Regions from separate parts of the Rouxiella sp. S1S-2 genome, predicted to be linked through region 3. Evidence: predicted binding sites of a transcription regulator. Region 3 holds the regulator's gene; each other region holds the start of a gene.
What was found. Region 3 encodes Fur, which represses iron uptake genes when iron is present. Its sites were predicted from a motif close to ATAATAATGAGAACNACTATCAA; they were not measured.
Positions count from the first base shown of each region.

Region 1: the regulator Fur is predicted to act here: its motif matches at 3,760-3,782, upstream of sodA (superoxide dismutase [Mn]).
Region 2: the regulator Fur is predicted to act here: its motif matches at 1,340-1,362, upstream of fhuA (ferrichrome porin FhuA).

Region 1 covers NZ_WFKL01000001.1:331,661-342,202, reverse strand. Annotated here, with positions in the region: gene GA565_RS01595 (acyltransferase) at 1-430, opposite strand, end outside; gene GA565_RS01590 (MFS transporter) at 678-1,913, shown strand; gene GA565_RS01585 (glutathione S-transferase) at 1,975-2,583, opposite strand; partial or broken gene fdhD (formate dehydrogenase accessory sulfurtransferase FdhD) at 2,823-3,590, shown strand; gene sodA (superoxide dismutase [Mn]) at 3,863-4,483, shown strand; gene GA565_RS01570 (YibL family ribosome-associated protein) at 4,584-4,943, opposite strand; gene GA565_RS01565 (PLP-dependent aminotransferase family protein) at 5,034-6,545, opposite strand; gene GA565_RS01560 (LysE family translocator) at 6,707-7,318, shown strand; gene GA565_RS01555 (hypothetical protein) at 7,412-7,843, shown strand; gene GA565_RS01550 (MltR family transcriptional regulator) at 7,857-8,405, opposite strand; gene mtlD (mannitol-1-phosphate 5-dehydrogenase) at 8,603-9,751, opposite strand; gene GA565_RS01540 (PTS mannitol transporter subunit IICBA) at 9,907-10,542, opposite strand, start outside.
Region 2 covers NZ_WFKL01000001.1:4,674,238-4,684,779, reverse strand. Annotated here, with positions in the region: gene mrcB (bifunctional glycosyl transferase/transpeptidase) at 1-1,104, shown strand, start outside; gene fhuA (ferrichrome porin FhuA) at 1,393-3,615, shown strand; gene fhuC (Fe3+-hydroxamate ABC transporter ATP-binding protein FhuC) at 3,687-4,499, shown strand; gene fhuD (Fe(3+)-hydroxamate ABC transporter substrate-binding protein FhuD) at 4,499-5,410, shown strand; gene fhuB (Fe(3+)-hydroxamate ABC transporter permease FhuB) at 5,407-7,395, shown strand; gene GA565_RS21465 (hypothetical protein) at 7,488-8,027, opposite strand; gene GA565_RS21460 (MFS transporter) at 8,516-9,871, shown strand; gene GA565_RS21455 (hypothetical protein) at 10,122-10,542, shown strand, end outside.
Region 3 covers NZ_WFKL01000001.1:4,190,960-4,201,501, reverse strand. Annotated here, with positions in the region: gene nagA (N-acetylglucosamine-6-phosphate deacetylase) at 1-210, opposite strand, end outside; gene nagB (glucosamine-6-phosphate deaminase) at 325-1,125, opposite strand; gene nagE (PTS N-acetyl glucosamine transporter subunit IIABC) at 1,509-3,461, shown strand; gene glnS (glutamine--tRNA ligase) at 3,641-5,311, shown strand; gene fur (ferric iron uptake transcriptional regulator) at 5,468-5,914, opposite strand; gene fldA (flavodoxin FldA) at 6,156-6,683, opposite strand; gene ybfE (LexA regulated protein) at 6,979-7,260, opposite strand; gene ybfF (esterase) at 7,542-8,312, opposite strand; gene seqA (replication initiation negative regulator SeqA) at 8,548-9,084, shown strand; gene pgm (phosphoglucomutase (alpha-D-glucose-1,6-bisphosphate-dependent)) at 9,108-10,542, shown strand, end outside.

The sequences.
Region 1 (10,542 bases), 3.9 Mb from region 3:
GGCTTTGCGGAGGAGATTTTTTAATCTGAATAAATGGCGAAAGCAGGTAAATCAAACCCAGCGCATAGAAAAACCAAAGATGGTAAAACACCGGTTTTTGCAGAATATGGCGCAATGACGGCCAAAAACCTATTTTTGTCATCATCAGGATGTAAAGTAACGACACGGCGCTATAAAAAGTCAGGCACAGGCCAATACGTATAAAATGCCGTGTTTGAGCACTTTTCTCTCCCCAGAACAGGAAACCGGAGATCATGAAAAATAGCGGTACAGAAGGCCGTGCGGCTGAATCAAGCAGATTGGCTATCCACCAAGTTGTGGTTCCAATGGCGCTGAAATTAACCACCTGAACGCTGGTGGCGTGAATAATGACCACCATGATGCAGGCGATGGCGCGCAGGTTATCTACCCAGCCTATTTTTTGGCTCATCTCGCCCCTTTTCCTCACATATTTTTTGATTTAATGGCTGCTTCTGGCAGCTTAATCGACTATTTAATTTCTATGCCGTTAAACAATCACTCTCATAATGTGCTTAACAACAGAAAGATCGTTGCCATTTGCTCATAAAATCGGCAGAATGTGCGCTATTACTGACTCCGCTTGCGTTACCCGCCCGGATAGTTCCCTTTTTCTTGCTAATAATCAGTAAATTAGCACTTTTTTATGTGAAATGATTATGCATAATTCTCCGAATACTGCGTCCCTTCTGGGTCGGCAGGCGCTTCTGTTTCCTCTGTGTATGGTGCTGTTTGAATTCGCGACTTATATCGCTAACGATATGATTCAACCCGGCATGTTGGCGGTAGTTGCCAACTTTAACGCCAGCGAAGAGTGGGTGCCGACCTCAATGACCGCCTATTTGGCTGGCGGTATGTTCCTGCAATGGCTGCTTGGCCCGTTGTCAGACCGCCGTGGCCGTCGTCCAGTGATGCTAGCCGGCGTGGCATTTTTCGTCCTCAGCTGTTTGGCTATTCTATTCGCCCAAACAATAGAACAATTTATGGCAATCCGCTTCTTTCAGGGTATCAGCCTATGCTTTATCGGTGCAGTAGGTTACGCGACCATACAGGAGTCTTTCGAAGAGTCCGTGTGCATTCGTATCACCGCGCTGATGGCCAACGTGGCGCTGGCAGCCCCGCTGCTCGGGCCGCTGGCCGGTGCGGCAATGATTCAATTCGCGCCTTGGCAGGTAATGTTTGTGATTTTCGCGCTGCTGGCAAGCATTGCTTTTTGGGGCCTGAATAAAGCCATGCCGGAAACGGCGTCACGTATTGGCGAGCAGTTTTCAGTAAAAAGCCTGCTTCACGATTACAAAATTGTGCTGAAGAACCGGCCGTTTATCTGCGGTTCACTGGCGATTGGTTTTGCCAGCCTGCCACTGCTGGCGTGGATTGCACAATCTCCGGTGATACTTATCAGCGGTGAAGGCCTTTCGGCGTTTGATTACGGGCTGCTGCAGGTGCCGGTATTTGGCGCACTTATCTTGGGTAACCTGACGTTGGCAAAATTAACCGGCAAACGCAGCGTTGAAAGCCTGATTAAGCTTGGCGCAGCACCGATGGTGTTAGGTCTGCTGGTCGCCGCCTTAGCGACTTTCCTGTCCGGACACGCCTACCTGTGGATGGCGGCGGGTCTCAGCCTGTATGCCTTTGGCATCGGTATCGCCAACGCCGGCTTATATCGCCTGACACTGTTCTCAAGCGACATGAGTAAAGGCACGGTTTCGGCCGCGATGGGAATGATCAGCATGCTGGTATTTACCCTTGGCATCGAGCTGGCAAAGGTGGCTTATCTCAGCGGTGGAAGCGGGATGTTTAACCTGTTCAATCTAATAAGCGGCCTGCTTTGGCTGTCGCTGGTCACGGTGTTTATTCGCCATCGTAAGCCTGTGGTGGAAGGTGCAGCGGCGTAATGAACCGATGGCTCCACCCTCCCACCCTTTCCCCACTAAAAAGTGGGGAAAGGGGCTAAAGCTATTGAGGTGGTGCAGTTCGGGCGAAGCTTTCGCGCTGAAAAAGTCGCTCTACCAGTTTTATTAGCGTCGGGCGCTCTACGCACCACCCCGGCGCAATACGCCTAAAGTTAAGATAACCCAACGTGCAGGCTACGCTGATGTCGGCGACGTTAAGGCTTTCACCGTTGAGCCATTTGCGCTCACGGGCATACATTTCTAATTGATCAAGGCCGCGCAGCACCTTACCTCGCTGGCGAATAATCCACTCTTCGTTTCTATGCGCCGCATCGCGTCGGTTTTCCAATACCAGCGCGACGGCAGCATCTGTCACCCCGTCGGCCAGCGCTTCTACTTGTTTCACCCGCAGCGCGTCCAGCGGCTCCCATGGCAGTAACGTCGGAGAAACCCCCATTAACTCAACATATTGCACAATAATGGGTGAATCATAAAACACCTCGCCTTCGTCGGTAACCAGCGCTGGCACTTTTCCCAATGGATTGAAACTCGTGACTTTACTGCCCTCCGAGGTCGGCGGATCGTTGATGAATTCAAACGAAATTCCTTTCTCAATCAGCATCACCGAAATTTTGCGCACATAAGGACTGGTATAGCTGCCGATCAACTTCATTAAACCCTCCTTATCAAAGTCCGGGAAAGCTGTAAAAAAGCCGTCCACCCTCCTTAAAATTAGCAGTCGGGAAGACTTTTACCAGCCATTCGCACAGATTGAGATTCAATTTCAACAGGGTTAGGTCTACGCTAGTGAACAGTCAGAATCGAATATTACGTAAACGGAAAAATACCTTGAATAGCCCACTTAATTCCCCTTTATCCGAGCAGGAAAACCAGATTGGCCTCCAGCAGCGCCAGGTGATTCAGCGCCGCCGCCTGGACGAAAGCCAGCCGGATTGGGTGGCGGAAGAAGTTCCAATAGCCTTGGTTTATAACGGAATTTCACACGTCGTTATGATGGCATCGCCGAAAGACCTGGAGGCGTTTGCGGTGGGCTTTTCACTCTCAGAGGGCATTATTGAGTCAGTGAGCGACATTTATGGCCTCGACGCGGCGCCCAACTGTAACGGAATTGAGGTCAATATCGAGCTGTCGAGCCGACGTTTTGCCGGTTTAAAAGAACGACGCAGGGCGATGGCCGGTCGAACCGGCTGCGGCGTTTGCGGCATAGAACAGCTTGGCGATTTGTTCCGCCCGCTGGCTCCGCTGCCCTTTACGCAGACTTTTTCGCTCAATCATCTCGACCGTGCGCTGACGCAGTTGAACTCGGTGCAACCTATTGGCCAACTGACTGGCTGTACTCACGCCGCCGCCTGGATCAGTACGCAAGGTGAGTTACTCGGTGGCTGTGAAGACGTAGGACGTCACGTGGCGTTGGATAAAATGCTCGGCATCAAGGCGCGGCAGCCGCATTGGCAGGCCGGTGCGGCGCTGGTTTCCAGTCGTGCCAGCTATGAAATGGTGCAGAAAACCGCCATGTGCGGCATCGAAATCCTGTTCGCCGTTTCGGCGGCGACCTCACTGGCGGTTGACGTCGCCGAACGCTGTAATTTAACACTGGTGGGCTTCAGCAAAACGGGACGAGCCACGGTTTATAGTCATCCTCAGCGATTGGTTGAGTAAAATTAAGCTTTCCCTGCCACACAACGGCAATAACTTTGTGGTTAATTTAGGGCTGATTCATCGCCGATTGGGGCATTGGTCCTTAGACGAATTTCCCTTTTGAATAGTTTAACTTGCTCTAAGCCACGGATAACGCGGGCCGCATAATACCCACACAAAGTGCGGAGCATAGATAATCATTTTCAATATCAATTTATTAACTATAATGATCCGACTGATTACGCGGTGCTCATATTACTCTGCACTGCCCAACAATAATGGAGCTGATGAACATGAGTTATTCACTACCATCCCTGCCTTACGCGTACGATGCACTTGAGCCGCACTTCGACAAAGAAACGATGGAAATCCATCACAGCAAACACCACCAGGCCTACGTAAACAACGCCAACGCGGCGCTGGAAAGCCTGCCAGAGCTGGCAAAACTGTCTGTTGAAGAGCTGATTGCCAACCTCGATAAAGTGCCTGCTGACAAGAAAGTTGCCCTGCGTAACAACGCCGGCGGCCACGCTAACCACAGCTTCTTCTGGAAAGGCCTGAAAAAAGGCACCACCCTGCAGGGCGAACTGAAAGCCGCTATCGAAAGTGATTTCGGCAGCGTTGAAGCTTTCAAAGAAGCCTTTGAAAAAGCGGCAACCACGCGTTTTGGTTCTGGCTGGGCGTGGCTGGTCAAAAAAGACGGCAAACTGGCAGTAGTTTCTACTGCTAACCAGGACAGCCCATTGATGGGCGAAGCTGTTTCTGGCGTTTCAGGCACACCAATCGCGGGCCTGGACGTTTGGGAACACGCTTACTACCTGAAATATCAGAACAAACGCCCTGACTACATCAAAGCATTCTGGGATGTAATCGACTGGGACGTGGCGGCAGCAAACTTCGCAGCTGCGAAGTAATGGCCGTTTGCGGATTTTGTCTCTGATAAAATCCGCAAAAGATCCAATAAAAAACCGACGAAGCTGACTTCGTCGGTTTTTTTAATGTCTAAAGGTTGGATCAGAACTCTTTTTTCGAGAAACCCGTTACCGCTTTAAGACCCATTTCGCGGCCAAGCGCAGTCATCGGGTGTACCACCACGATACCGCGAACCGCTTTCTTTAGCGTGCCCATATCGGCCTGCTCTTTCTTGGTAATTTCACGGCTGAACATTTTTGAAAGCTTTTGCGCTTCTGCGCTCAGCTTCACTTCACGCACACCGCGCAGACGCTCGATTTCAGCGGCCAATTTCTCTTTTTCTTTCATATGCTGGTCAATCAGCTCGGTAACGCCTTGCTGAATAACGGTAGCATCTTTGTGATTCAGGGCGTCGAGCATATCGCTCAGACGCTTAATCTCTGCTTTTTCTTTTTCGATCATTTCGCTAACCCATATGCCATCAGGCGCCGCGATATTGCGGGGCAGGACGGCGAAAAATTAAATTCAGCCCGTAGTGTAACAGGAAGTAGGCTATTCGGCAGCCTGTGTAACGATACCAGGCGGTAATCCACTCATCTCGCAGGCTCTTCGCCCCACTCTCGCCAAGGCTTCGGTATAGCGCGCATTGAACGGATAACAGCAGGAAAGCCGCAACGCATTGCGATAACGGCCACTTGGCGAGTATAGCGTGCCTGGCGTCATGCAGATTTTTTCTTCAAGCAGCAAGTCAAACAATTTTACCGTATCGACTTCTGCCGGAAAATCGACCCAGAAAACGAAGCCCCCTTTTGGCTGCGTCGCGCGGGTTCCTTGAGGGAAATATCTCAAGATCAGTGATTTAGCCTCATCAACCTGTGCGGCGTAGCGCCTTCTCAGTGTGCGGAGATGATGATCAAACCCGCCAGACTCTAGAAACACCGCCAGTGTCTCTGACAACAGCGCTGACTCCGCCATTGAAGATACGGCTTTGAGATGGCGTAGTTTTTCGGCGAATCGCCCACCGGCAATCCAACCAATGCGAAAATCAGGCGCCAGCGTCTTGGTAAAGCTGGTACAAAATAGCACCCAGCCTTTTTTATCAAAAGATTTTACCGCCGGCGACAGCGTCGGCCCGAACTGAATCTCCGAATACAGTCCGTCTTCAATCAACGGCACCTGGTGATCGTTCATCAGGCGCGCCAGGCGTTTTTTAGCCGCCAGCGGCATAGTGAACCCCATCGGATTCTGCGCCGTTGGCATGGCAATGACCGCATTGAGACGTTTTTCACTCAGCATCAATTCAAGCGCATCGAGTGACAGGCCGTCCTGAGGATCGGTAGGAATTTCCACCGCTTTTAATCCCAGACTGGCGAGCAGCGGCAGGAGATAAAAATAGGTCGGCGTCTCCAACCCCACGCTGTCACCGGGCTTGGTCGTCACACGTAGCGCCAGCTGCAGCGCCTCCATGCAGCCGTGCGTCAGGGTGATGTCCGTAGGTTCAAGGATCATGCCTAACGCCATCGCACGGCGGGCAATTTGCTGACGCAGGTGCAAGTTTCCCGGCGGCAGCGCGTACTGACCGATGAGCTGCGGCTGGCGGCGGAGCAGTGAAGACATAATGCGCCCCAGCTTGCCGCCGGGATAGAAATCGCTGGTCTGCGGACAGGCAAGCGAGATATTGGTGTAGGCGGGATTGGTCTGCGCGGCGAACACCTTGTCGATAAGCGCCAGCACTTCATCGGCAGGCTCGGCGGCGGGCGAATGTTCCTCGACCCTGCTCACCAGCACCGGCAGCGCGCTGCTGACGTAAAAACCAGACTGTGGCCGCGCATCAATCAACCCGCGATCTTCCAGACGGCGGTAAGCCGCCACCACGGTATTGATGCTGACCTGATGCATCTCGGCGCTGCGCCTCACGGACGGAAGGCGGCTACCGGGCAACAACGTACCCCGGCGAATAGCTTCGGCCATTTGATCTGCCAGTTGGTTATAACGGGTTTCAGCCGGCGCATCGGCATCGTCCGGGAGGATGGGGTCAAAGGTTTCGGAGAGTAAATCAGTCATGGTGTCAGTTCCCGCCAGTGATATGGGTACAGTTTATCTTTTAACCTACTGTAACCCTAACAATAGCCTATATCTGGTTCTGTAACCTAACTGTTTATCCCCTTATGCTAATCACTCATCAGCCCTGCCGGCGCAGAGCGCATTTTTATAAGGAATACCCGATGCTGGATACTGCTTTTGTGAGTTACGTTACCGTGATGTCTATTACACCGGGCCCTAATAATCTGCTGCTAGCCTCTTCCGGCGTTAATTTTGGCCTGCGAAAAACGCTGCCAATGACTATGGGGATCACGCTGGGCTGTGCAATCCAATGCGCGTTAACCACGTCTTTATTAGCCGTTCTGCTGAGCTGGATGACCGTTATTCGCCTTCCGATGGCGGTTATTGGCTGCAGCTATCTATTTTGGCTGTCGTGGAAAATATTCCGTTCATCAATGCCGCAGAACAAGGCCGAGCAGCGCCCTATGCGACTGATAAATGGCGCGCTGTTTCAGGTGATAAATCCAAAAGCCTGGCTGATGGCAACCAACGTGGCCATTCTGTTCACGCCGCCATCGGGCAATATGCTTCACCACACGCTGGCGAACTGTATCGGTTTTGCCGTGCTGAATTTCCCGTGCGTGTTGATTTGGGCGATGATGGGTGACCGCCTTCGCAAGGCCCTGCAGGTAGAATGGAAGCTCAAGGCGTTTAATACCGTGATGGCAGGATTGATGGCACTGACCGCGCTGTGGCTGATTGTGGATGAGCTAAAAAATGTCGTGACTCATTGAATGCGCGTGGCTTTTTTAGTACTTTAAAATACCTGTTATCATCAGGTTATAATAAATAACCTGATGATAAGCTGAAAATTTTAGAGAATTAAAATGGTTAAGGCTTATTTTCTGGTTGGCTTCGCTTTTGTGTTCGCGCTGTTTGGTTATTTTTCACTGGATATTCTCGTCTCACAATATCTGGGTGACCATCAAGGGGCGATTATTGATTTAAGAGCCTTTATTATTCTGCCGCTAACGCTCGCCGTAGAGTACGTTATTTACTTTATGGTCTCGTATTTCTTATTTGATAAAGTCAAACCGTTAACCTTAAAGCAGGACAGTTTTTTTCAAATGCTGTCGTTGATTATCAACGCCGTATTCCTGTTTATTTTCGTTTCACTCTACAGTCGTGGCCTGAGAGATTCGGTCGCTGACGGTGTAGCATTGCGCGTTGACGATTTTCCCGCGACCAAGATTTATCTCTCTTCGATGATTGCCTCTCTGCTTTTATTGCTTGGTGCGCGTAAATTCTGGCGCCAATAAGCGCGCCCGAAGCTTAACGTTTGACAGGGGAAAGGCGGGAGGGCTGTTGATTGCTAATGTGCGCAATCAGGCCGGTGATGGAAAGTACCATGGTCGAACGCACAATTTGCTGATAGCGCTGGCGCTGCATAGCGATTAATGAGTCATCAGCTTCGCCAGGCTTGAGGAAGGTCGGCGCAGGCGGCAGCAAAGCCACGCAGTGCAGCTCCCCAAAGGGTCCAAGTATTTCATCATCGGTAAAACGGTATTCGTTGCCGTCGTAATTTAGCTCTTCTCTCAGAGCCATCAGCAATTCAGCGTCTTCATACTCATTGCGACTAATCACGCCAAGCGCATAAATCAGCTTCAGCCGCACAGCCAAATCGCCCAAGGGTCCGTTGCCGGTTAGCAACGGTTCTACAGCGTATTTCACCGCATAATCATCTTTGCGAAAGACCTGAACCACCAGAATATCTAGCGCTTCGGCCAACAACTCCACAGCGGTCATAAGAAAACTTCGTACAGTTTTACCCGCATTCAATTTTTCCAATACCCGGTTCTCAAACGCCTGTGCTTTTTCCATGGTCGCTATTCACGATGTTAAGTGAGTCTTTCAACGCCCACGGCGTCATCCTTGATAGAGGTTTGCCGGACGGCGAATATTGCGTCCGGCGAACCTTTCTTTACCTGGTGTTGGGTTAACCCGACGCCCATAAGCGGCATTCACGTTCTTTGCTCGTTGCCACTGCAGTGCCTTTGGGTTCGACGTTGATGCGCCCGTTAGTGCATTTTCTCATAAGCGCTAACCGCCTGAGCAACCACTTCACCGTCGGCAGGCAGACCAGAAATCTGCGCCAGCGCGGCTTTCGGTCCTAGCGTGTTCAGCAGCTCTACCAGTTCTTGGGCCTGAGGGTCCTGCTCGCTGCGATAGCGCATCGCGGCGGCAATACCGACCACCAGATTGGCATGAGGCAGTGCGTATTCTTCGGTGCCCAGCAGCGGTTTTACCAAACGATCACCGGCGCTCAGCTTGCGCAGCGGCTGGCGGCCTACGCGCTCGACATCGTCGTGCAGGTATGGATTTTCAAAACGAGAAAGAATTTTGTTGATGTAGGCAGCGTGCTTTTCTGCGTCAAAACCGTAGCGCTTAATGAGCACAGCGCCGCTCTCTTCCATCGCACCTTTCACCACGTCACGCACTTTAGGGTCAAGAATGGCGTCACGGATCGTCGCGTGGCCCGCCTGTTGCCCCAGATAAGCGGTGATGGCGTGGCCGGTGTTGAGGGTAAAGAGTTTACGCTCAACGAAGGCCATAAGATTGTCGGTCAACTCCATGCCTTTGATATCAGGCAGCGGACCTTTGAATTGCGTTTTATCAACAATCCATTCGCTGAATGTTTCAACAGTGACTTCGAGGGGATCGGTGGTGCCTGCCGCAGCGGGGGGCACAATGCGATCGACTGCGGAATCCACGAAACCGACGTGAGCCTCAACCCAGGCTTTTTCGTCTTCCGGCAGCGCGTTGAACACATGCTGTTTAAACTGGCTGGTACCGCGCACCATGTTTTCACAAGCAATAATATTCAGCGGGCTTTCAATGCCTTGCTGATGGCGCAGCACTAAACCTTTAGCCACATTCGGCGCAATTTTTTCAAGAACGGTTGGGCCAACGGCGGTGGTCACCAGGTCAACCTGAGCAATCAGGTTAATCGCGTCCTGACCGGCACTGTTTACCGCACTGACATTGCTGACAGGCTCAACGGTCGCCTGCTCTCCAACCACGTGCACGTCATAGCCTTTACGGCTGTTAAGCGCATCCAGCAGAACAGGGCTAACATCGGCAAAGGTTAATTCAATTTTTGCATCGGCAAGCAGTTTGCCAATAAATCCACGGCCAATGTTACCTGCACCAAAGTGTAAAGCTTTCATGATAACTCCCTAAAACGGTGACAAGAACCAGGAAGCTCTGGGCTTCGAATCAACAACCGGGTCTGCTACCCAAACGTTGGATATGACAGACCCGGTTAGTGACGTTCTCAATTTGTATAACTATCGACAACCCGAAGATTATCAATCAATCGATTTTATCCGCGAATGATCTGGAGCACTTCTTCAACACTATTTGTGTTCGCCAGACGGTCAATAACGCCATCTTCGTCGAGCGCCGTGGTCAGTTTGGTGATCACGTTGATGTGCTCGTTATTGCGGGCTGCAATACCGATAACCAGACGGGCAGAATCATCTTCATCTTCGCCCCAGCGGATACCTGCCGGATACTGGCAGAATACGATACCGGTTTTCAGTACGCGATCTTTAGCTTCGATGGTGCCGTGCGGCACCGCAATCGACTCGCCGAGATAAGTAGAAGTCAGCTGTTCACGCGCCAGCATAGCTTCTACATATTCGGGTTGGACGTAGCCGCCTTTCACCAGTTGCTCACCGGCAAAGCGAATCGCCTGCTCTTTATTGGCCGCGGTCAGACCGAGGAAGATATTTTCCGGACTCATGCGAAACAGGTTAGCGTTGTCCGCATCACTGACCAGACTGTCATTGAGCGTAGTATTTACTTTCTCTTTGTATTCGCTGGTTTTATTAACTTCAACCAAACGAGCAACCAGATCGGTATAGAGGCCGCTGTCGAGGAAGTTGGTCAGCGAAATGTGCTGCGCGTGAGGAACCTGACGCAACGCACGTTCGGTGAGATCGCGGTGAGTAATCAC
Region 2 (10,542 bases), 480 kb from region 3:
GAAACACAGTTTGCCGGATTTAACCGTGCGATGCAGGCTCGTCGTCAGGTCGGTTCACTGGCTAAGCCAGCGACCTACATGACCGCGCTGAGTGACCCGAATAAATACCGTTTAAACACGGTACTGTCCGACCAGCCGCTGTCTATTAAGCTGTCGAACGGACAAACCTGGTCGCCGCACAATGACGATAATCAGTTCCGCGGTCAGGTCCTGCTGGTTGATGCCCTGGCCCGTTCCATGAACGTGCCAACGGTGAATCTCGGTATGGCCGTCGGCCTTGATAACATTACCAAGACGCTGATTAATTTGGGCATTCCTAAAGAGTCGTTAAATCAAACGCCGTCTATGCTGCTGGGTGCCATCGCCCTCACGCCGATGGAAGTGGCGCAGGAGTATCAGACTATCGCCAGCGGCGGTAACAAGGCGCCGCTGTCGGCAGTGCGTTCGGTGATTGGTGAAGACGGCACGGTGCTTTATCAGAGTTATCCGCAGGCAGAGCGCGTGGTGCCGTCAGAGGCCGCTTATCTGACACTCTACGCGATGCAGCAGGTGGTTTCTGAAGGCACTTCGCGCGCGCTGGCAGTGAAATACCCTAAACTGCATCTGGCAGCTAAAACCGGGACGTCGAACGAACTGCGCGACAGCTGGTTTGCGGGTATCGACGGTAACCAAGTGGCGATCACCTGGGTAGGGCGCGATAACAACGGGCCTTCTAAACTGTGGGGTTCAACCGGTGCATTGGCGCTGTACAGCCGCTATCTGGGCAATATTACCCCGATGCCGCTCGACCTTCAGGTGCCAGATGATGTCAGCATGATGAATATTGATGACAGCGGTAACTTCATCTGTAATAACGGAGGAGGATTACTGACCGGCGGTGGCCTGCGCACTATTCCTGTGTGGACCGACGATGCCCAAAAGCTGTGCCAGGCTTCACAGGCGGCTGCCTATCAACAGCAGCAACAGCAGCAGCAACTTTTCCAGCAGCAGCATCCGCAGCAGCAGCCACAGCAACAGGGTCAGCCGCAGCAGCAGCCTCAGGACGAGAAAAAGGACAGTAACGGTGTAGCAGGATGGATAAAAGACATGTTCGGCTCCAAATAGGCCTGACACGGCTATTTTAGACCTTATCCATTGTGGCAAATGCCCAATAAACAAAGCGCGATTGATATCGCGCTTTTTTTTTATTTTTCCTCCCCTCCGCGCAGCCCTTTATTCATCAGCTTTCTACCGGTTAATTGACCATAAACAATGCATGGTTACCTAAATGTCGCTCAGTTAGTGCAAAAGGTAAATGCCCTTGCAGTTTCCTGACACTTACGCATATCATGCGATCGTTATAATAATAATTATCGTTTTCATTCCTATTTCAATGTCTCCCGGGATTATCCAATGGCTTATATGCGCACTCCGTCTGTGAATAACTGCTTAGCACCTTTCATTCGTAACAAGATTGCATTAACCGTTGCCGCCGCGCTCACCGGCTTTGTTTTTCAAGCCTTTGCGGCTGAAACGACAGCGAGTGCGCCAAAAAGCGATACCATCACCGTCGTCGGCGATGCGTCATCAAACGTTGCACAGGAATCAGCCTGGGGACCGGCACCGACGATTGTTGCCAAACATAGCGCCACCGGCACAAAAACCGATACGCCGATCGTGAAAACGCCGCAGTCTATTTCGGTGGTAACGCGCGAAGAGATGGATACGCGCCAACCTGCCACGGTAAAAGAGGCGTTGAACTATGCGCCGGGCGTATTCGCCAGTCGCGGCAGCTCCAGCACGTATGATGCCGTGGCAATCCGTGGTTTTACCTCGGTAAACACCAATCAGTATCTCGACGGCATCAAATTGCAGGGTGACAACTACTCTGAAGTGTCGATGGACCCGTATTTCCTCGAACGCGTTGAGCTGCTGCGCGGCCCGTCTTCCGTTTTATACGGCAAGAGCAATCCGGGCGGCGTGATTACCATGGTCAGCAAGCGTCCGACTACTGAGCCATTACGTGAAATACAGTTCAAAATGGGGTCAGACAGCCTCTATCAAACCGGTTTCGACTTCAGCGATGCCATTGACGATGATGGCGTGTATTCCTATCGCTTAACCGGCGTGGCTCACAGCCAAAACACCCAGCAGGTGATGGCGAAAGAGAAACGTTACGCGATTGCCCCGTCGTTCAGCTGGCATCCGGATGATAAAACCAATTTCACCTTCCTGAGTAATTTCCAGGATGACCCAGACTCAGGCTTCTACGGCTGGATGCCGCGTCAGGGTACCGTTGTGCCTTTCTACGATGCCAATGGTAAACCGCATAAGCTTCCGACCGATTTTAATGATGGAGACGGCAATAGCCGACTGTCGCGTAATCAAAAAATGGTGGGTTACAGCTTCGATCATGAGTTTAATGATACCTGGACCGTGCGTCAGAACCTGCGTTACACCAAAATTGACAGTAAATATACTGGCATCTATGACACCGGATACGTGGCACCGGCGCAAATTAGCCGGGGTTATGTGGTCTCTTCCGAGAAGCTGAACAACTTCGATGTTGATACCCAGGCGCAGGCCAAATTCTCGACCGCCGCGGTCGATCACACCCTGTTGATGGGTGTCGATTATATGCGAATGAGCAACAGCATTGATGCCGACTATGGTTCTGCCAACAACCTCAGCCTGACCCATCCTGACTACAACAATTCGGATGCGAAGGGCGGTTTCCTGTACAACGTGTTAAATCGTCAGGAGCAGACCGGCCTGTATGTGCAGGATCAGGCTGAGTGGAATCATTGGATCCTGACTACCGGTGCGCGCTATGACATCGCAAAAACCTCAACGCTGACCCGCAGCAGCAATACGACGGCAGCCATTAAAGACCACCACATTACCTGGCGCGGCGGTCTCAACTATCTGTTTGATAATGGTATTTCACCGTACTTTAGCTACAGCGAGTCGTTTGAGCCCACGCCTGGCGCAACGGTAACTGCTCAGCCGTTCAAGCCGTCGATTGGCAAGCAGTATGAAGCCGGTCTGAAATATATTCCTGATGATCGCCCCATTAGCCTGACGGCGGCGGTGTATCAGCTCACCAAAGACAACAATCTGACGGTTGACCCGGCTAACACCAATTTCAGCGTTCAGTCTGGCGTCATCCGCTCGCGCGGCGTGGAGCTAGAGGCAAAAGCCGCCGTTAATGCCAATATTAACGTCATCGCTTCCTATACCTTTACCGATGCGAAATATACGCACGACACCCACTATCAGGGCCAGCGCCCGGTGGAAGTGCCGCGCAACATGGCCTCGCTGTGGGCCGATTATACTTTCCACGAGTCGGCACTTAGCGGCCTGACCGTAGGTTCCGGCGTGCGTTACGTAGGGGCGACGTCCAGCTTCTACACCACCGGTGAAGACAATAACAAGCCGTTCAACGTGGCGAGCTATGCCCTTGTTGATGCGTTGGTTAAATACGATCTGGCACGTGTTGGACTGCCGGGCTCTTCCGTCGGCGTCAACATTAACAACCTGTTTAACCGCGAGTACGTTGCCAGTTGCTATCGCGATTATGCCTGCTACTGGGGCACCGATCGTCAGATAGTCGCGACGGCAACCTTCCGCTTCTAACCGGTTATTCCTTGCTAAAATAGCCGGGCACAGTGCCACACTGTACCCGGCTAACTTAACGATAGGCCATTATGAAAACTGCCCACGTAGCACAGCAGCAGACGCTTGAAGACAGCATTTATCGTTTGGATCAGGTGAGTTTTACCGTGCCCGGGCTCACGCTATTAGCCCCTCTTTCGCTCACCTTCCCACAGGGAAAAGTGTGTGGATTGATCGGCCATAACGGATCGGGTAAATCCACGCTGCTTAAAATGCTCGGTCGCCATCAGCCAGCCTCATCGGGCAAAGTGCTGCTTAACGAGAAACCGGTCGATCAGTGGGAGAGCAAAGCCTTTGCGCGTCAGGTTGCTTATCTCCCCCAGCAGTTGCCGGCGGCGGAAGGCATGACGGTTCACGAACTGGTGGCGATTGGTCGCTATCCGTGGCACGGCGCGCTGGGGCGTTTTCGACTGCATGATCGTGAAAAAGTGGAAGAAGCCATTGAGTTGGTGGGCCTTCAGCCCTTTGCCCAACGTCTGGTCGATAGCCTTTCCGGCGGCGAACGTCAGCGCGCGTGGCTGGCGATGATGGTGGCACAAGACAGTCGCTGTCTTTTGCTCGACGAACCCACCTCTGCACTGGATATTGCCCATCAGGTTGACGTGCTGGCGCTTATCCAGCGATTGAGTCACCAGAAAGGGTTGACGGTTATTGCCGTGCTGCATGACATCAATATGGCCGCCCGTTACTGCGATCGCCTGGTGGCGTTACGCGCGGGAGAAATGATTGCCGAAGGCAACCCTGAGCAGATGATGCAGGGCGATGTTCTCGAGAAAGTCTACGGCATTCCTATGGGCATTTTGCCTCATCCTGCGGGTGGGGCGCCGGTAAGCTTTGTATACTAATGCGTAATATTCCCGATTTGACCCGCCGTCGCCTGCTGCAGGCGATGGCGATGGCGCCGCTGGTTTCAGCACTCCCCGTATTGAGTTCTCAGGTTGCGGCCAAAAATACGGCTATAGACCTGACTCGCATTATTGCCCTGGAATGGCTGCCCGCCGAGTTGCTTATCGCGCTGGGCGTGATGCCAATGGGCGTCGCGGATATTCGCAATTATAATTTGTGGGTTGAAGAGCCCAGGCTGGCTCCTTCGGTGATTGAAGTCGGCCAGCGCACTGCGCCGAATCTTGAATTGATGCAGCAGATGAAGCCGTCACTTATTCTTATCTCTCAAGGCTATGGCCCGAAAGCCAGCCAGCTCGAGCCCATTAGCCCGGTGCTGACCGTTACCGCCAACGACGGCAGTGGTCAACCGTTGCAGCAGGCGATTCGATCGCTCCACAAGCTGGCAGAATATCTTGGCCTGCAAACACGAGCCGCTCAACATTTACAACAATATCAGCAAGTTTTGGCGCAAACGCGCGACAGCGTTAAGTCCGTCGCGGACCAGCCGGTGTTGTTGTTTTCTTTCCTCGATAAACGCCACGTGCTGGTTTTTGGTGAAGGCAGCCTGCTGCAGGAAGTGCTGACCGACGTCGGACTCACCAACGCCTGGAACGGCGAGAAAAACTTTTGGGGAAGTGCAACGGTAGGCATTGAACGGCTGGCGTCCATCAAACACGCCCGTGCACTCTGTTTTAATCACGGCAGTGAAGCACTGATGGCCGAAGTTTCCAAAACACCGCTGTGGCAGTCGCTGCCGTTTGTGCGTGAGGATCAGCTCAGCGTAGTGCCCGCCGTCTGGTTTTATGGCGCGACGTTTTGCGCCATGCGCTTTTGTCATATTTTATCGACCACGCTTGGGAAGCCTGTATGAATCGCCGTTCAGTCAGCCAAACGCTGGCCCTGCTTATTTCTCTTGCGGTTATCTGCGTTCTGCTAAATCTGTATAACCTGCAACATCAACTTCCGTTGGCGCTGTGGCGTGAAGCTTTTTGGCATCCCAATATCGACGACGTGCGCCAGATGTTGTTTCACTACAGCCTGCTGCCACGTTCGGCCGTGGCGCTGCTGGCCGGTGCGGGTCTTGGGCTAGTCGGGCTACTGTTTCAGCAGGTGTTGCGCAATCCGCTTGCCGAACCTTCTACACTCGGTGTTTCCGCCGGCGCGCAACTTGGCCTGACGGTGGCGACGCTATGGAGCCTGCCGGGCGGACAAATTACCCAGCAATTTGCTGCCATGATTGGCGCAGTAGTGGTAGGGCTGGTGGTATTTGGGGTCGCTTGGGGCAAGAGAATGTCACCGGTAACGCTTGTCCTCGCCGGTTTGGTGTTGGGACTTTACTGCGGCGCAGTGAGCAGCCTGCTTGGGCTATTTAACTATCAGCAGTTGCAAAGCCTGTATATCTGGAGCACCGGCTCTTTAAATCAGCAGGACTGGCACACAGCCCGTTTTCTGTTGCCCAGAGTGGTCGTTGTCTGGCTGCTGGCGTTTATGCTGCAGCGCCCGATGACGCTGCTCGGTCTGGACGACGGCGTTGCCAAAAATCTTGGACTGGGACTCTCGGTCGCGCGCTTTACCGTGCTGGCGCTGGCGATAGTGATGAGTGCGCAACTGGTGAATGCGGTGGGAATAATCGGCTTTATCGGCCTGTTTGCGCCGCTACTGGCCAAGATTCTCGGCGCACGACGATTGAAATCACGGCTGATCCTGGCCCCCATTATCGGCGCACTGCTGCTGTGGTTCACCGATCAGATTGTTCTGTGGCTGGCACAAGTCTGGTTAGAAGTGTCTACGGGGGCGGCCACCGCGCTGGTGGGGGCACCGATTTTACTGTGGTTGCTGCCGCGCCTGCGAAATAGCGCGGTGCCGCCACCGATGAATATTGGCGACCACGTGCCTAAAGAGCGCCATCATCTGCTGCGTTGGACGAGTTTGGCGAGCGTGCTGCTGCTGGCGGGAATGGCGCTAGCGCTGTGCTTTGGCCGTGACGCGCACGGCTGGCAGTGGTCGATGGGGCATCAGCTTGATTTACTGCTGCCGTGGCGTACGCCGAGAGTTTTTGCCGCACTGGCTGCGGGCGTGATGCTGGCCTCTTCGGGGGTGATTATTCAGAAGCTTACCGGTAACCCGATGGCGAGTCCGGAAGTTTTGGGCATTAGCTCTGGTGCCGCATTTGGTGTAGTCATTATGCTGTTTCTGGTGCCCGGCGATGCCTTTGCCTGGCTGTTACCGGCGGGTAGCCTGGGTGCAGCCGTTACGCTGATGGTGATTATGCTGGTGTCCGGCGTTCGTCGTTTTTCCCCAGAGCGCATGCTGCTGGCCGGAATAGCACTGAGTACCGCCTTTAATACAATATTGGCGCTGTTGCTAGCCAGCGGTGATCCGCGCATGGGCGGTTTGCTGACCTGGATCTCTGGCTCCACCTATTCAGTAACGGCGGAGCAGGCATGGCGCACCGGCATCATTACCGTGGTACTGCTGGCGTGGGTGCCTTTCTGCCGCCGCTGGGTGAATATTTTACCGCTGGGCAGTGTTACCGGGCGCTCAGTCGGGCTGGCGCTGGCCCCGAGTCGCTTGACCCTGCTGGCCTTAGCGGCAGTCATGACGGCTCTGGCCACGCTAACCGTGGGGCCGCTAAGTTTTATTGGACTGATGGCGCCGCACATGGCGCGGATGCTCGGTTTCCGTCGGGCAATTGCGCAGTGGATAGTTGCCAGTCTGTTGGGCGGGCTGCTAATGGTGCTGGCCGACTGGCTCGGGCGAATGATTATCTTCCCGAATCAGATTCCTGCGGGGCTGTTGGCGACTTTTATCGGCGCACCTTACTTTATCTATCTGCTGCGTAAACAGGCGTCATAAATCAGCAAATACTCAGCGCGTAATCAGAGAATTATCAGGATTACGCGCTGTTATACCGCCGGCTTAGTGATAAAGCCACGATGATGAAACGGCTAAAATGACTTAAATACCCACTGCTGATTCGGCGCACCGCGAGAGGTCATTACCGCCACCGCCTCATGACTTCCGGCTTTATAGGCGAGGGTTAGCACTTGACCCCAGTTGCCATGAACATAAATAAAGCCATCCTCCTCCTGCCATTTGTTGACCCCGTCGCGTCCTGCACCAAACATTCTTACTCCTACGGCAGGCTCGGTGATACCCTCAAGTCTGTATCTCTGCCCCTCGTCAACCTGCAGCACCCAACTGGTTCTAATATCTTCAATGATATTGAAGAGTCTCTTTTTCGGCTTGCCCCACGGGTCATTGGAGCCATCGGAATACCAGAGTTCGATATCCTCTCCCTGAGGTTCAGACCGCAGACCAAAAACTCTGTCATTAGTGTGCGAGTATGTGATAGAACCCTTTTCACCTGTCAGCCGATCATAGGCATCTTGACTACCATAGGATTGACCGCCGTAAAAACTGGCCAGGCAGTGGCCGGTATCTCTGTTGATAATGCGGAATTTACCTTCTGGAAATCCATTCGGCATAATATTTCTCCTCTCTTTATTGATAAGAAAAAATTAACTTTCGATTTAAAGGTAGCTAATTTCTCAGAGGGGTAAGGGGGCGATCAGAAAAAAATCAGGTTTTTTAGATCTGATATACCATGATTATCTCTAAAAAATCAGATCCGTAGCAGTCTGTGGATACAGTTTTCCCTGGAGATTAAATCTTAAGTTTAATTTAAGTTTGGTGGGGGTTTCGCGTAAAAAAACCTCACCAGCAGGTGCCTGGTTTCAGCCAATTGATCCAAATCAAGCAAGTTGCGTGTTATCTGTGAGCAAAGACTCTGTTTTCGATATAGCTTGTCGACTTTATTTCTTAAGGAATTAGTATCAAATTTATTTTTAATATATCCCTAAGAAATAGAAAGAAATAACTTTAGGTAATTTTTATCGAAAGTTTTTAATAATTTAATATATCTATCCTTTTCTTAGACGTGCAATTGTTTAACTATTACAAGGAAAGTATTATTATGCTTAATATCCGCAAAGCAACCGTCGCCAAGGTTTCATCGGATGATGTTCCGGCTACGTATAAGCGTTATCGAATACAAGCCTTAATGAGCGTATTTTTAGGTTATTTAGCCTATTATATTGTTCGTAGTAACTTCATACTCTCAACCCCCTATTTGAAAGAGCATCTCGAACTTAGCGCGACTCAAATTGGTTTTTTAAGTAGTGGTATGCTTATTGCGTATGGAATAAGCAAAGGGGTGATGAGCAGTCTTTCAGACAAAATGAGTCCCAAGGTGTTCATGGCTTGTGGGCTGTTTATGTGTGCAGTTGTTAATGTCGGTTTGGGTTTTAGTAGTATGTTTTGGGTTTTTGTCGTGTTGATTATCTGCAATGGTATTTTTCAGGGAATGGGCGTGGGGCCTTCTTTTATTACCATTGCAAACTGGTTTCCCAAGACTATTCGTGGTCGAGTGACGGCTTTTTGGAATGTTTCCCATAATCTAGGCGGAGGAATTGTTGCCCCTATTGTGGGTGTCGCTTTTGCTCTTGTTGGGACAGAGCATTGGCAACTTGCAAGCTATATTTTCCCTGCAGGTATCGCTGTTCTTTTTACTGTGGTTATTTTGATACTGGGCAAGGGAACGCCTCAACAAGAAGGATTACCTTCTCTGGACGAAATGATCCCGGAAGAAAAAAATGTAATTGATCATTCACACTATGCAGTCGCGCCCGAAGATATGACGGCTTATCAAATTTTTTACACCTTTGTGTTAAAAAACAAAAATGCCTGGTATGTGTCTTTTGTCGATGTATTTGTGTATATGGTGCGTTTTGGGGTCATCAGCTGGTTACCTATCTATCTATTGACCGTTAAGCACTTTTCAAAAGAAGAAATGAGCATTGCTTTCCTGTTCTTTGAATGGGCAGCGATCCCTTCTACTTTGCTTGCCGGATGGTTAACGGATAAGGTGTTTAAAGGCAGACGCATGCCGCTTGCAATTATTTGCATGACCATTATTTTCTTTTGTTTATTTGGCTACTGGAGAAGTGATTCCGTCATAATGATTTCTTTTTTTGCAGCTACGGTAGGTTGTCTTATTTATGTGCCACAATTTTTAGCTTCTGTGCAAACAATGGAGATAGTTCCCCGCTTTGCCGTAGGTTCTGCTGTGGGGCTCAGAGGCTTTTTAAGTTATATATTGGGCAGCTCGCTGGGGACTGTTTTTTTTGGTGTAATGGTTGATAAATTCGGTTGGCATGCTGGATTTTATCTATTAATGGGCGGTGCGGTTTGTTGCATTATATTCTGCGTCTTGTCGCACAGAGGAGCATTGGAGTTAGAGAGGAAAGCGGCCACTTCTCCTAAAGTATAAAAATATAACAATATAAAAAATAATAATAAAAATAACAGTGAATTATTCGGCCCTCCCTTCTTAGGAAGGTGGGGGGCGGATAAATTCTGCTTGGTCTATAAATGTATACCGGTTTTAGACATCACTCGTCTTTAATTTTTAACCATCCAGGACAAAATATATGCGTAGAGTTGACTCTATTAGTACCCTTCATTCTATTGAACTATCCTGTATAACACCACATTCGGCATCACCGAGCCTGGTAAGTCATGTGAAAGGGATTAAACAAGCGACAGTATTGCAATCTTGCTTTCCTCCTGACACTGTTGTACATCAACCAATCTCATCCCCCAGCCGCTCGCGGGAATTTACGGCGATTGATATGATTACCGAGGTTAAAAAAGATAACGTTGGCTGTTTATCATTTTTAACGAATAACGTGCTAACAAACATCCCACACACAATCGGTAATCGATGGCATTCGGCTAAAAATGAATGTATTAAACAACTTGCAAGCAAAGCCACTGAGGCAATAAATAAACTCGGTGATGACATATTGAGTGAGCATAAGGCGTTGGTCGTCAAGGTAATGGATTTGCTCATGACTGATGAGAAAACAACAAAAGTATATGTTTCTATAGCAATAGAAAAAGCAAGGCTTGGTTTTATTGTTAAATTCTTAAAAGAGGAAA
Region 3 (10,542 bases):
ATCGTTGAACTGCACGCCGCCACAGCCGTTAAGCTGCAGGTCGATGAATCCCGGGGCAAGGAATGCGCCTTCCAGACTGCGCGTTTCTATGTTTGCCGGAAGGTCTTCAACCGGACAAACTCGGTCAATGAGCCCGTCAGCAATCACCACCGCGTGATTATCCAGAATATCATGGCCGGTATATATCCGACCGTTAATCAGTGCAAACATCTCTTCCCCTCCTTTCCCCGTCGTGCTTGTTTGACGCCGCCACGCTGTTAATGGTCTCGTTGCGACGTCAATGACTCAGGGGAAATACGTTATTCGATTTAAAAAATCCAAAAATTACAGGCCTTTCACGTTTTCTGCTTCAAGCTCGGTGAAATATTTAACCGTTTTTACTTTTAATTCCATGGTGGACGGCTCGTCACATACGACGACGGCTTTAGCATGCAACTGCAGGCAGCTAATGGTCCACATATGATTGATATTTCCTTCGACTGCCGCTGCAAGCGCCTGCGCTTTGGCGTGGCCGATAACCAGAATCATCACTTCTTCAGCATCAAGCAGCGTACCCACGCCAACGGTCAGGGCAAATTTAGGTACCTGAGAAACATCGTTGTCGAAGAAGCGCGAGTTAGCGATTCGAGTGTCGTGGGTCAGCGTTTTAATGCGGGTGCGCGAAGCCAGTGAGGAGGCCGGTTCATTGAAAGCGATGTGCCCGTCGTTGCCAACGCCGCCCATGAACAGGTTTATTTTGCCGTAAGACTTAATTTTTGCTTCGTACTGGCGGCATTCTTCGTCAACGTCTGGGGCATTACCGTTTAAAAGGTTAATGTTTTCCTTTTTAATATCAACGTGGTCAAAGAAATTACGGTGCATGAAGGTATGATAGCTTTCCGGATGTTCCTGCGGCAGTCCAACATATTCATCCATGTTGAAGGTTACCACGTTTTCGAAGCTAACCTGGCCCGCTTTATGCATAGCAACAAGATGTTTGTAAGCTTCGAGAGGGGTGCCGCCGGTTGGCAGACCGAGAACAAATGGACGATCGGCAGTAGGTTTAAACGCATTAATACGTTGAACAATATGACGCGCAGCCCATTTGCCGACTTCTGCTGGAGTATTCAGTGGAATAAGTCTCATCGTACACCTCTTAAGTTTTTAGAACCGAATATACTGGGTATACCCTTCGCCTTGGCGCTGGGTAAAGAATTTAAACGTTTTACGCGCGGCCCGCATTGAATTAAAAGCGCGGTGACGAATACTGACGATTGGCATCGTGCCGCCTAGATTTTTTTAATGATAAAATAAGTTTTGGGTGTTGACTAGCATTATGGCTTGTTAAGACCACTTTTTGGTGATAAAAATCACAAATAATGAGGTTTTAATTTGCGATACGAATTAATTTTTTTACACTCCGCAGTATGACGTTGGTGAGTCAGGTTTTAAGCCGTTTTAAAACAGGTAGTACAACATACTAATTAAACTACTTTGGTGATTCGCCCGAGGGCGAATAGGGGGAAAAATTGAATATACTTGGATTCTTTCAGCGTTTAGGCAGAGCGCTTCAGCTGCCGATAGCCGTACTGCCGGTCGCCGCACTCCTGCTGCGTTTCGGTCAGCCTGACCTTCTCAATATGCCGTTCATCGCACAGGCCGGTGGCGGTGTTTTCGATAACCTCGCATTGATCTTCGCCATTGGTGTGGCATCAAGCTGGTCAAAAGACAGTGCCGGTGCTGCAGCCCTGGCAGGCGGTATTGGTTATTTCATTCTGACTAAGGCGATGATTACCATCAACCCAGCGATAAATATGGGTGTGTTGGCGGGCATTATCACCGGTCTGGTTGGCGGTATGGTTTACAACCGCTGGTCTGATATCAAACTGCCTGACTTCCTCAGTTTCTTCGGCGGCAGACGTTTTGTTCCTATCGCAACCGGATTTTTCTGTCTGATTCTGGCCGCTATCTTTGGTTACGTATGGCCGCCTGTTCAGGATGCTATCCGCGCCGGTGGCGAGTGGATCGTGGGCGCTGGCGCATTCGGTGCAGGCATCTTCGGCTTCGTTAACCGTTTGCTTATCCCTACGGGTCTGCATCAGGTTCTTAACACCATTGCATGGTTCCAGATTGGTGACTTCACCAACGCGGCAGGCGCAGTGTTCCACGGCGACATCAACCGTTTCTATGCGGGTGACGGCACCGCAGGGATGTTTATGTCCGGCTTCTTCCCGATCATGATGTTTGGCTTGCCGGGCGCGGCGTTTGCTATGTACTTCGCTGCCCCTAAAGAGCGTCGTCCATTGGTCGGCGGTATGCTGATGTCGGTGGCACTGACTGCGTTTCTGACCGGTGTTACCGAGCCCCTTGAATTCCTGTTCATGTTCCTGGCTCCGTTGCTGTATCTAATCCACGCCGTGTTGACCGGGATAAGCCTGTACATCGCAACGGCGCTTGGCATCCACGCTGGGTTTTCCTTCTCGGCGGGCGCAATCGACTATGCGTTGATGTACAACCTGCCGGCGGCGAGCAAAAACGTATGGATGTTGCTGGTGATGGGGGTGATTTTCTTCATCATCTACTTCGTGTTGTTCACTGTGATTATTCGCATGTTCAATCTGAAAACGCCGGGACGTGAAGACGATGTTGCAGAGACGGGCACTCAGGACACCAACAGCAATACGGAAGAAGGGATGAGCCAACTCGCGTTAAGCTATGTCAGCGCGCTGGGAGGGTCTGATAATCTCAAAGGCATCGATGCGTGTATCACGCGTCTGCGACTCAACGTTAAAGACTCTGCACAGGTTAACGACGTGCTGGCAAAACGTCTGGGGGCGTCTGGCGTTATCCGTCTGAATAAACAAACTGTACAGGTCATTGTCGGTACCCGTGCCGAAAGCATTGCTGCTGCAATGCGTACGGTGATTGCGACCGGCCCAATAGCGGCAGCAACCGCAGCGCCAACGGCTGCGCCAGTGGCAGACGTTAAACCTCAGGCTGTACCCAATACGCCAAAGGTTGTGGTTGAAACGTTGATATCGCCGATTACCGGTGAAGTTGTTGCCTTGTCTGAGGTGCCTGATGAAGCCTTTGCCAGCGGTGCGGTAGGTGAAGGTTTAGCGATTCGCCCGACGAGTAAAACGGTGGTTGCTCCGGCAAACGGCGTTATCGTTAAATTCTTTAATACTAACCACGCCTTCTGTCTGGAAACCGAATCCGGAGCTGAAGTTGTGGTGCATATCGGACTCGATACCGTCGCACTTAACGGTCAAGGCTTTACCCGTCTGGTTGAAGAGGGTGCAACGGTGAGCGTGGGTCAGCCGGTACTGGAGCTAGACCTGGACTATCTGAACGGCAATGCGCGTTCAATGATAAGCCCGGTTGTAGTCAGTAACATGGAAGATTACGCAGGCATTGCGCTGTTGGCGGGAGAGACTGTGGTCGCGGGCGAAAGCAAGCTGTACGAGATCCAGTCCAAATAACGTCATATTGTTAAAAAATATCGGCGTGAGTTAAGCGCCGCGGCGGGAAGGGAGCAATCTCTTCCCGTTTTTTTATTATAAAATTCAAATTTGGCACATAAGGGTTGTTTCCCAGCGTGGCTTGTTGGAACATATGCGGTTAGTCTTTCGAGCTTTCGTTCGCGTAGAGGAAATGAACAATGAGTGAGGCTGAAGCCCGCCCAACAAATTTTATCCGTCAGATTATTGATGAAGATCTGGCATCGGGAAAACACGCTTCTGTCGTGACCCGTTTCCCGCCTGAGCCAAATGGTTATTTGCACATTGGCCACGCAAAATCGATCTGCCTGAACTTTGGCATCGCGCAAGACTACCAGGGCCAATGCAACCTGCGTTTTGATGATACCAACCCGGTGAAAGAAGATATCGAATTCGTCGAGTCTATTAAAAAAGACGTTCAGTGGCTTGGTTTCGAGTGGAGCGGTGAGGTTCATTACTCTTCCGACTATTTTGATCAACTGCACCACTATGCGGTTGAGCTGATTGAAAAAGGCCTGGCCTACGTTGACGAACTGTCTCCGGATCAGATCCGCGAATATCGCGGTAACCTGACGGCGCCGGGTAAAAATAGCCCGTTCCGCGATCGCACTGTGCAAGAGAACCTCGACCTGTTTGCCAAAATGCGCAACGGCGAGTTTGCCGAGGGCACCGCGTGCTTGCGCGCAAAAATTGACATGGCGTCGCCATTCTTCGTGATGCGTGATCCGGTGCTGTATCGCATCAAGTTTGCCGACCACCATCAGACCGGCACTAAGTGGTGCATCTATCCGATGTACGATTTCACCCACTGCATTTCCGATGCGCTGGAAGGGATCACTCACTCGCTGTGTACGCTGGAGTTCCAGGACAACCGCCGTCTGTATGACTGGGTGCTCGACAACATCAGCATCGCCTGTCATCCGCGTCAGTACGAGTTCTCACGCCTGAATCTTGAATATTCCATCATGTCCAAGCGCAAGCTGAGCCTGCTGGTGACCGACAAGATTGTAGAAGGTTGGGATGACCCGCGTATGCCAACGGTATCCGGCCTGCGTCGTCGCGGTTATACCTCGGCGTCAATTCGCGAGTTCTGTCGTCGTATCGGCGTGACCAAGCAGGATAACAACGTTGAAATGGCCGCGCTGGAGTCCTGCATTCGTGACGACCTCAACGAAAACGCGCCGCGTGCGATGGCGGTGATCAATCCGGTTAAAGTGATTATTGAGAACTTTACCGGTGATGCCGTTCAGTGGGTAAAAATGCCAAATCATCCGAGCAAGCCAGAAATGGGCTCGCGTGATGTGCCATTTACCGCTGAAATCTTCATCGATCAGGCTGATTTCCGCGAAGAAGCCAACAAGCAGTACAAGCGTCTGGTTCTGGGGAAAGAAGTGCGTTTGCGCAATGCGTACGTGATTAAAGCCGAACGCATCGAGAAAGATGCCGAAGGCAATATCACCACTATTTTCTGTAGCTATGACATTGATACCCTGAGTAAAGACCCTGCCGACGGCCGTAAAGTCAAAGGCGTGATCCACTGGGTGTCTGCGAGCGAAGGTAAACCGGCCGAGTTCCGCTTGTATGACCGCCTGTTCAGCGTCGCTAACCCGGCTCAGGCAGAAGACTTTCTGACCACTATCAATCCAGAGTCTCTGGTGATTGCCCACGGGTTTGTTGAACCGAGCATGGCAAACGCACAGGCCGCAGTGAGTCTGCAGTTTGAGCGTGAAGGGTATTTCTGCGCCGACAGCACTTACTCCAGTGCCGAGCACCTGGTGTTTAACCGCACCGTCGGGCTGCGTGACAACTGGGAAAGTAAGCCAGTCGTCTGATCAATAAGCGTGAGATCCCCGGCTCCAGGAGTGGGGGATCTACGCTAATCCCCAACTCTTCCGCATCAAATTCCAGGCATAAAAAAACCGCTTTTCAGCGGTCATTTTATAGGCGAATACTCTTTTGTTCCTCAGCGACAGCGCTGGGGCAAAATATCAGCCTTTACCATGCAGAGTTTCATCTTCGATGCAGTTGCCAAGTTCGCAATGGCCGTAAAGATAAAGACTGTGGTTGGTGAGTTTAATACCGTGTGCCTTGGCAATCTCACGTTGACGGCCTTCGATATACTCGTCACGGAACTCAATAACGCGGCCGCAGTCGAGGCAGATCAAATGGTCGTGGTGATGTTGCTGAGTCAGTTCAAATACTGACTTGCCGCCTTCAAAATTGTGACGGGTAACAATGCCGGCGTCGTCAAACTGGTTCAAAACACGGTAAACCGTGGCAAGACCAATCTCTTCGCCCATATCAATCAGTTCTTTGTACAAATCTTCCGCACTGACGTGATGACCTGCCGGAGCTTGCAACACTTCCAGGATTTTCAGGCGCGGAAGCGTGACTTTTAAGCCGGCTTTCTTCAGTGCGGTGTTGTTGTCAGTCATGCGGATTTAGTCCTGTCACTATGCTAATCACGTTAATGAAAACGGTGGGCTGTTCACAAACATCGTTCGCACCCTTCAAACGGGCGATAAAAAAGCCAAAACGATAAAAACAGATAATGTAAGTGTACCTTGATACAGCTGAAAGTTACAATTTTGTAGACGTTAAATTGTTAATTTCAGTGATAGTTTGGCCCTTTCGCGTTTAACCTCAACGATTCAGGGCCTTAGCCTTTGTGTGGGATTAGCCGATTATCTCTGAAAGGCTTAATTCTTCGCTAATTTGCTTAACCCAAGCGTCGACACGTTCGTTTGTCAGCTCAGGTTGACGGTCTTCGTCGATGGCCAGACCGATGAAGTGAGTATCATCCGCCATGCCTTTAGACGCTTCGTAACCGTAACCTTCGGTTGACCAGTGGCCAACAATCACGGCGCCGCGTGGTTCGATAATATCGCGAACGGTGCCCATCGCGTCACAGAAGTACTCGGCGTAATCTTCCTGATCGCCACAGCCAAACAGCGCAACCAGCTTGCCTTCAAAATCTATCTCTTCCAGCGTTGGGAAAAAGTCGTCCCAGTCACACTGTGCTTCACCGTAGTACCAGGTTGGGATGCCAAGCAGCAGAATATCGTATTTTTCCAGATCTTCTTTGCTGCTTTTGGCGATGTCCTGCACGTCAGCAACATCTTTACCCAACTGCTTCTGGATCATTTTTGCGATGTTTTCGGTGTTTCCGGTGTCGGAACCAAAGAAGATACCTACTACTGCCATAAGCTTATCTAACCTCTTGTTCTTCAATAGACTCATCGAGTCTGCTTTTTCGTCCGCGGCATGCGATTCAGTTTGCGCAAGATAATAGCAAACTCGACGGGCTGAGAACATATTCTCATCCCAACTCTGATTAATGCAGCACGGTTTTAATACGACCCTAATTCTAATGCCCTACAGTCTAACGGGCATTTCAGGCGAGCGTTATCGCCTTTGTGTGTTCTTGCACTTGCGGAAAGACGGAGAAACGCAACGGCGGATAACCGCTAGGGTTACCCGCCCGCATCACAAACGATGACTAACTTTCCTGATTGTTCAGATGAGACAGCAGCATCTGCTCAATCAGCTCGCTGCGACTGATATTTTGCTGTTCCGCCAGCTTATTAAGCGCATCCACGGCTTCGGCATTAATTTTCAGCTCAACGCGACGTAAACCGTTGTTTTTGTCACGGCGAAGCTGATTACGCTTGTTAATCCTAAGCTGTTCATCGCGAGAAAGCGGATTTGTTTTTGGACGTCCCGGACGGCGATCGTCTGCGAACAGATCAAGCGTCGTGCGATCCAGTTGTTCTTTTGCCATAGGTAGCGGTACAACTAGGGAAGTTACATCGAAAAGCGGCCAGGCCCTTTTCAGATGAAGTGGTTAACACATTTCGGGCTAATAAACCCTAACCCAATTTACCTCAAACGCGGGAGATAACCGACCCGCCGCAGGGGCAAAATTACAGCGCGCAATCATACCCTAGCGTATATCCCTCCACAACGCCTAACTGCCCCTAATTACACGCTAAGTTATTATGATTAGCGGTTTTTTTGAACAGTTGCGCGCGGTAGAGGTAAATTTTAGTTAGCGTTGCGCATTCATTGTTCATCAATGAAGCGATGAATGGCGCGCAGCACCGCGTCCGGCTTCTCGGCATGCACCCAGTGTCCGCTGCCCGCGACAACGTGTGCTCTGGCCTGCGGAAACTGGCGCATAATGGCGTCGCGGTAACTGTCTTGTATGTAATTAGACAGTCCGCCGCGAATAAACAGCGCCGGATGCGGCCAGGCAGGTACGTCGGCCCAGCCAATAATATTGGCATATTCCTTTAACAATACCGCCACGTTGAAGCGCCATTCGCCCTGTTGAAACGACTTCAACAGAAACTGGGCAACGCCGTCTTCCTTTATAAAGGCCTGCATACACTGAGCGGCCGACGTGCGGTCTTTAATGCCTGCCGCGCTAACGGCGTTAAGTGCGGCAAAAATCTCGTCGTGACGGCGCGTGGCATAGTCAACCGGGGCCATGTCAATAGCGACCAGCTTTTCAACTCTGTCAGGTGCGACCGCCGTCAGTGCCATCGCGGCCTTGGCGCCCATAGAGTGGCCAATCACCAGCGCTTTATCGATGCCCACATCGTCAAGCGTGTCGAGTAAATCTTCGGCCATGGCGCGGTAGGTCATAACATCGGCGCGGTCCGAGAGTCCGTGATTACGCAAATCCACCTGAAGCACACTATGCTGTTGTCTCAGGTCACGTGCCAGCACGCCCAGATTATCCAGCGTACCGAACAGGCCGTGAATAAGCAGAACAGGCAATGCCGAAGTGTCAGAAGATTCAGATTGTTGCAGTCGATAATGTAATTTCATCGCAGGGTCCGTTAGACATTTATTACTGGTAAGGATCTCATTAGGTTATCATGAGTCACGGAAGATTTTCTTTCAGATACCTGAGTGGGATAAAGCAATGCACGCGCCGGGTAAGAGTTGGATATGAGGTTTTGTCTGCTTTTTGAATATTAAGGTGAATTCGCCTTTTTGTTTGCGCAGTTTAATTTGTATAATCCTTTGAATAAATTAAGTAGAAAAACAGTACTGGATAAAGATGAAAACGATTGAGGTTGATGAAGAGCTTTACCGCTATATCGCGAGCCATACGCAGCATATCGGTGAGAGTGCATCAGACATTTTGCGGCGGATGCTGAAATTCTCTGCCGGCCAGGAAGTGCAGGCTCCCGCCGCAGCCAGCGCAGCGCCCGCAGAAAAAACCGCGGTAGCCGCTAATACACCGCGCGATCGCGTGCGTGCCGTTCGTGAACTCATGCTGTCTGATGAGTATGCCGAACAAACTAAAGCGGTGAACCGTTTTATGTTAATTCTGACGACCTTATATACGCTTGATCCTAAAGAATTTGCGGTTGCGACTGATACTTTACGTGGACGTACTCGCACATATTTTGCCGGCGACCAGCAAACGTTGCTGCAAAACGGTATTCATACCAAGCCAAAGCATGTACCCGGTACACCTTATTGGGTCATTACCAATACCAACACAGGCCGTAAACGCAGCATGATCGAACACATCATGCAGTTGATGCAGTTCCCAGCCGAACTGACCGATAAAGTTTGCGGCACTCTTTAAAAAAGCATTAGGGAGAAATGCCAGTGGCTAACAACCCCCGTGCAGGGCAACCTGCTCAGCAAAGCGATTTGATTAACGTTGCACAACTTACGTCGCAGTACTATGTGCTGCAGCCAGACTCGGCCAACAGCGCCCATGCGGTAAAATTTGGCACCTCTGGCCATCGCGGTAGCGCCGGACGCCACAGCTTCAACGAATCACACATTTTAGCGATTGCTCAGGCTATTGCTGAAGTGCGCAAAGAGCAGGGCACCACGGGTCCATGCTACGTGGGTAAAGACACCCATGCGCTGTCTGAACCGGCATTTATTTCCGTACTTGAAGTGCTGACCGCCAATGGCGTCGACGTCATCGTGCAGCAAGACAACGGCTTCACCCCGACTCCGGCGGTTTCGCACGCGATTCTGACTCATAATAAAAAATCCAGCGCATTGGCCGACGGTATCGTGATTACCCCGTCACACAATCCACCGGAAGACGGCGGGATCAAATACAACCCGACCAACGGCGGACCGGCTGATACCGACCTGACCTCAGTCATTGAAAAGCGCGCTAACGTGCTGATCGCCGATGGTCTGAAAGGCGTCAAACGTCAGTCGCTCGATAAAGCCTGGCACAGTGGCCACCTCAGCGAGCAGGACCTGGTGCAGGCGTACGTCGAAGGTCTGGCCGATATCGTTGACATGGCCGCTATTCAAAAAGCGGGCCTGAAACTCGGCGTTGATCCGCTGGGGGGGTCAGGCATCGAGTACTGGAAGCGCATTGCCGAGCATTACAAGCTGGACCTGACGCTGGTTAATGACTCTGTCGATCAGACTTTCCGTTTCATGCATCTCGACCACGACGGCGTTATCCGCATGGACTGCTCGTCCGAATTTGCAATGGGCGGCCTGCTGGCGCTAAAAGACAAGTTTGCCCTGGCGTTTGCCAACGATCCTGACTATGACCGCCACGGCATTGTGACCCCAGCGGGTCTGATGAATCCTAACCACTATCTGGCCGTTGCTATCAATTATCTGTTCCAGCATCGTCCACAGTGGGGCGCTGACGTCGCCGTCGGTAAAACACTGGTTTCCAGCGCGATGATTGACCGCGTTGTGGCCGATTTAGGGCGTAAACTGGTTGAAGTTCCCGTTGGCTTTAAATGGTTCGTTGACGGCCTGTTTGATGGCAGCTTCGGTTTCGGCGGCGAAGAAAGCGCCGGTGCCTCGTTCCTGCGTTTCGACGGCACACCGTGGTCGACAGATAAAGACGGCATCATTATGTGCCTGCTGGCGGCAGAAATCACCGCCGTGACCGGTAAAAACCCGCAGCAGCATTATGATGAACTGGCCGCGCGTTTTGGTGCGCCGAGCTATAACCGTATTCAGGCACCTGCAACCCACGCGCAAAAAGCCGCACTGTCCAAGCTCTCCCCAGAGCAGGTCAAAGCCGACACGCTGGCGGGCGACCCGATCA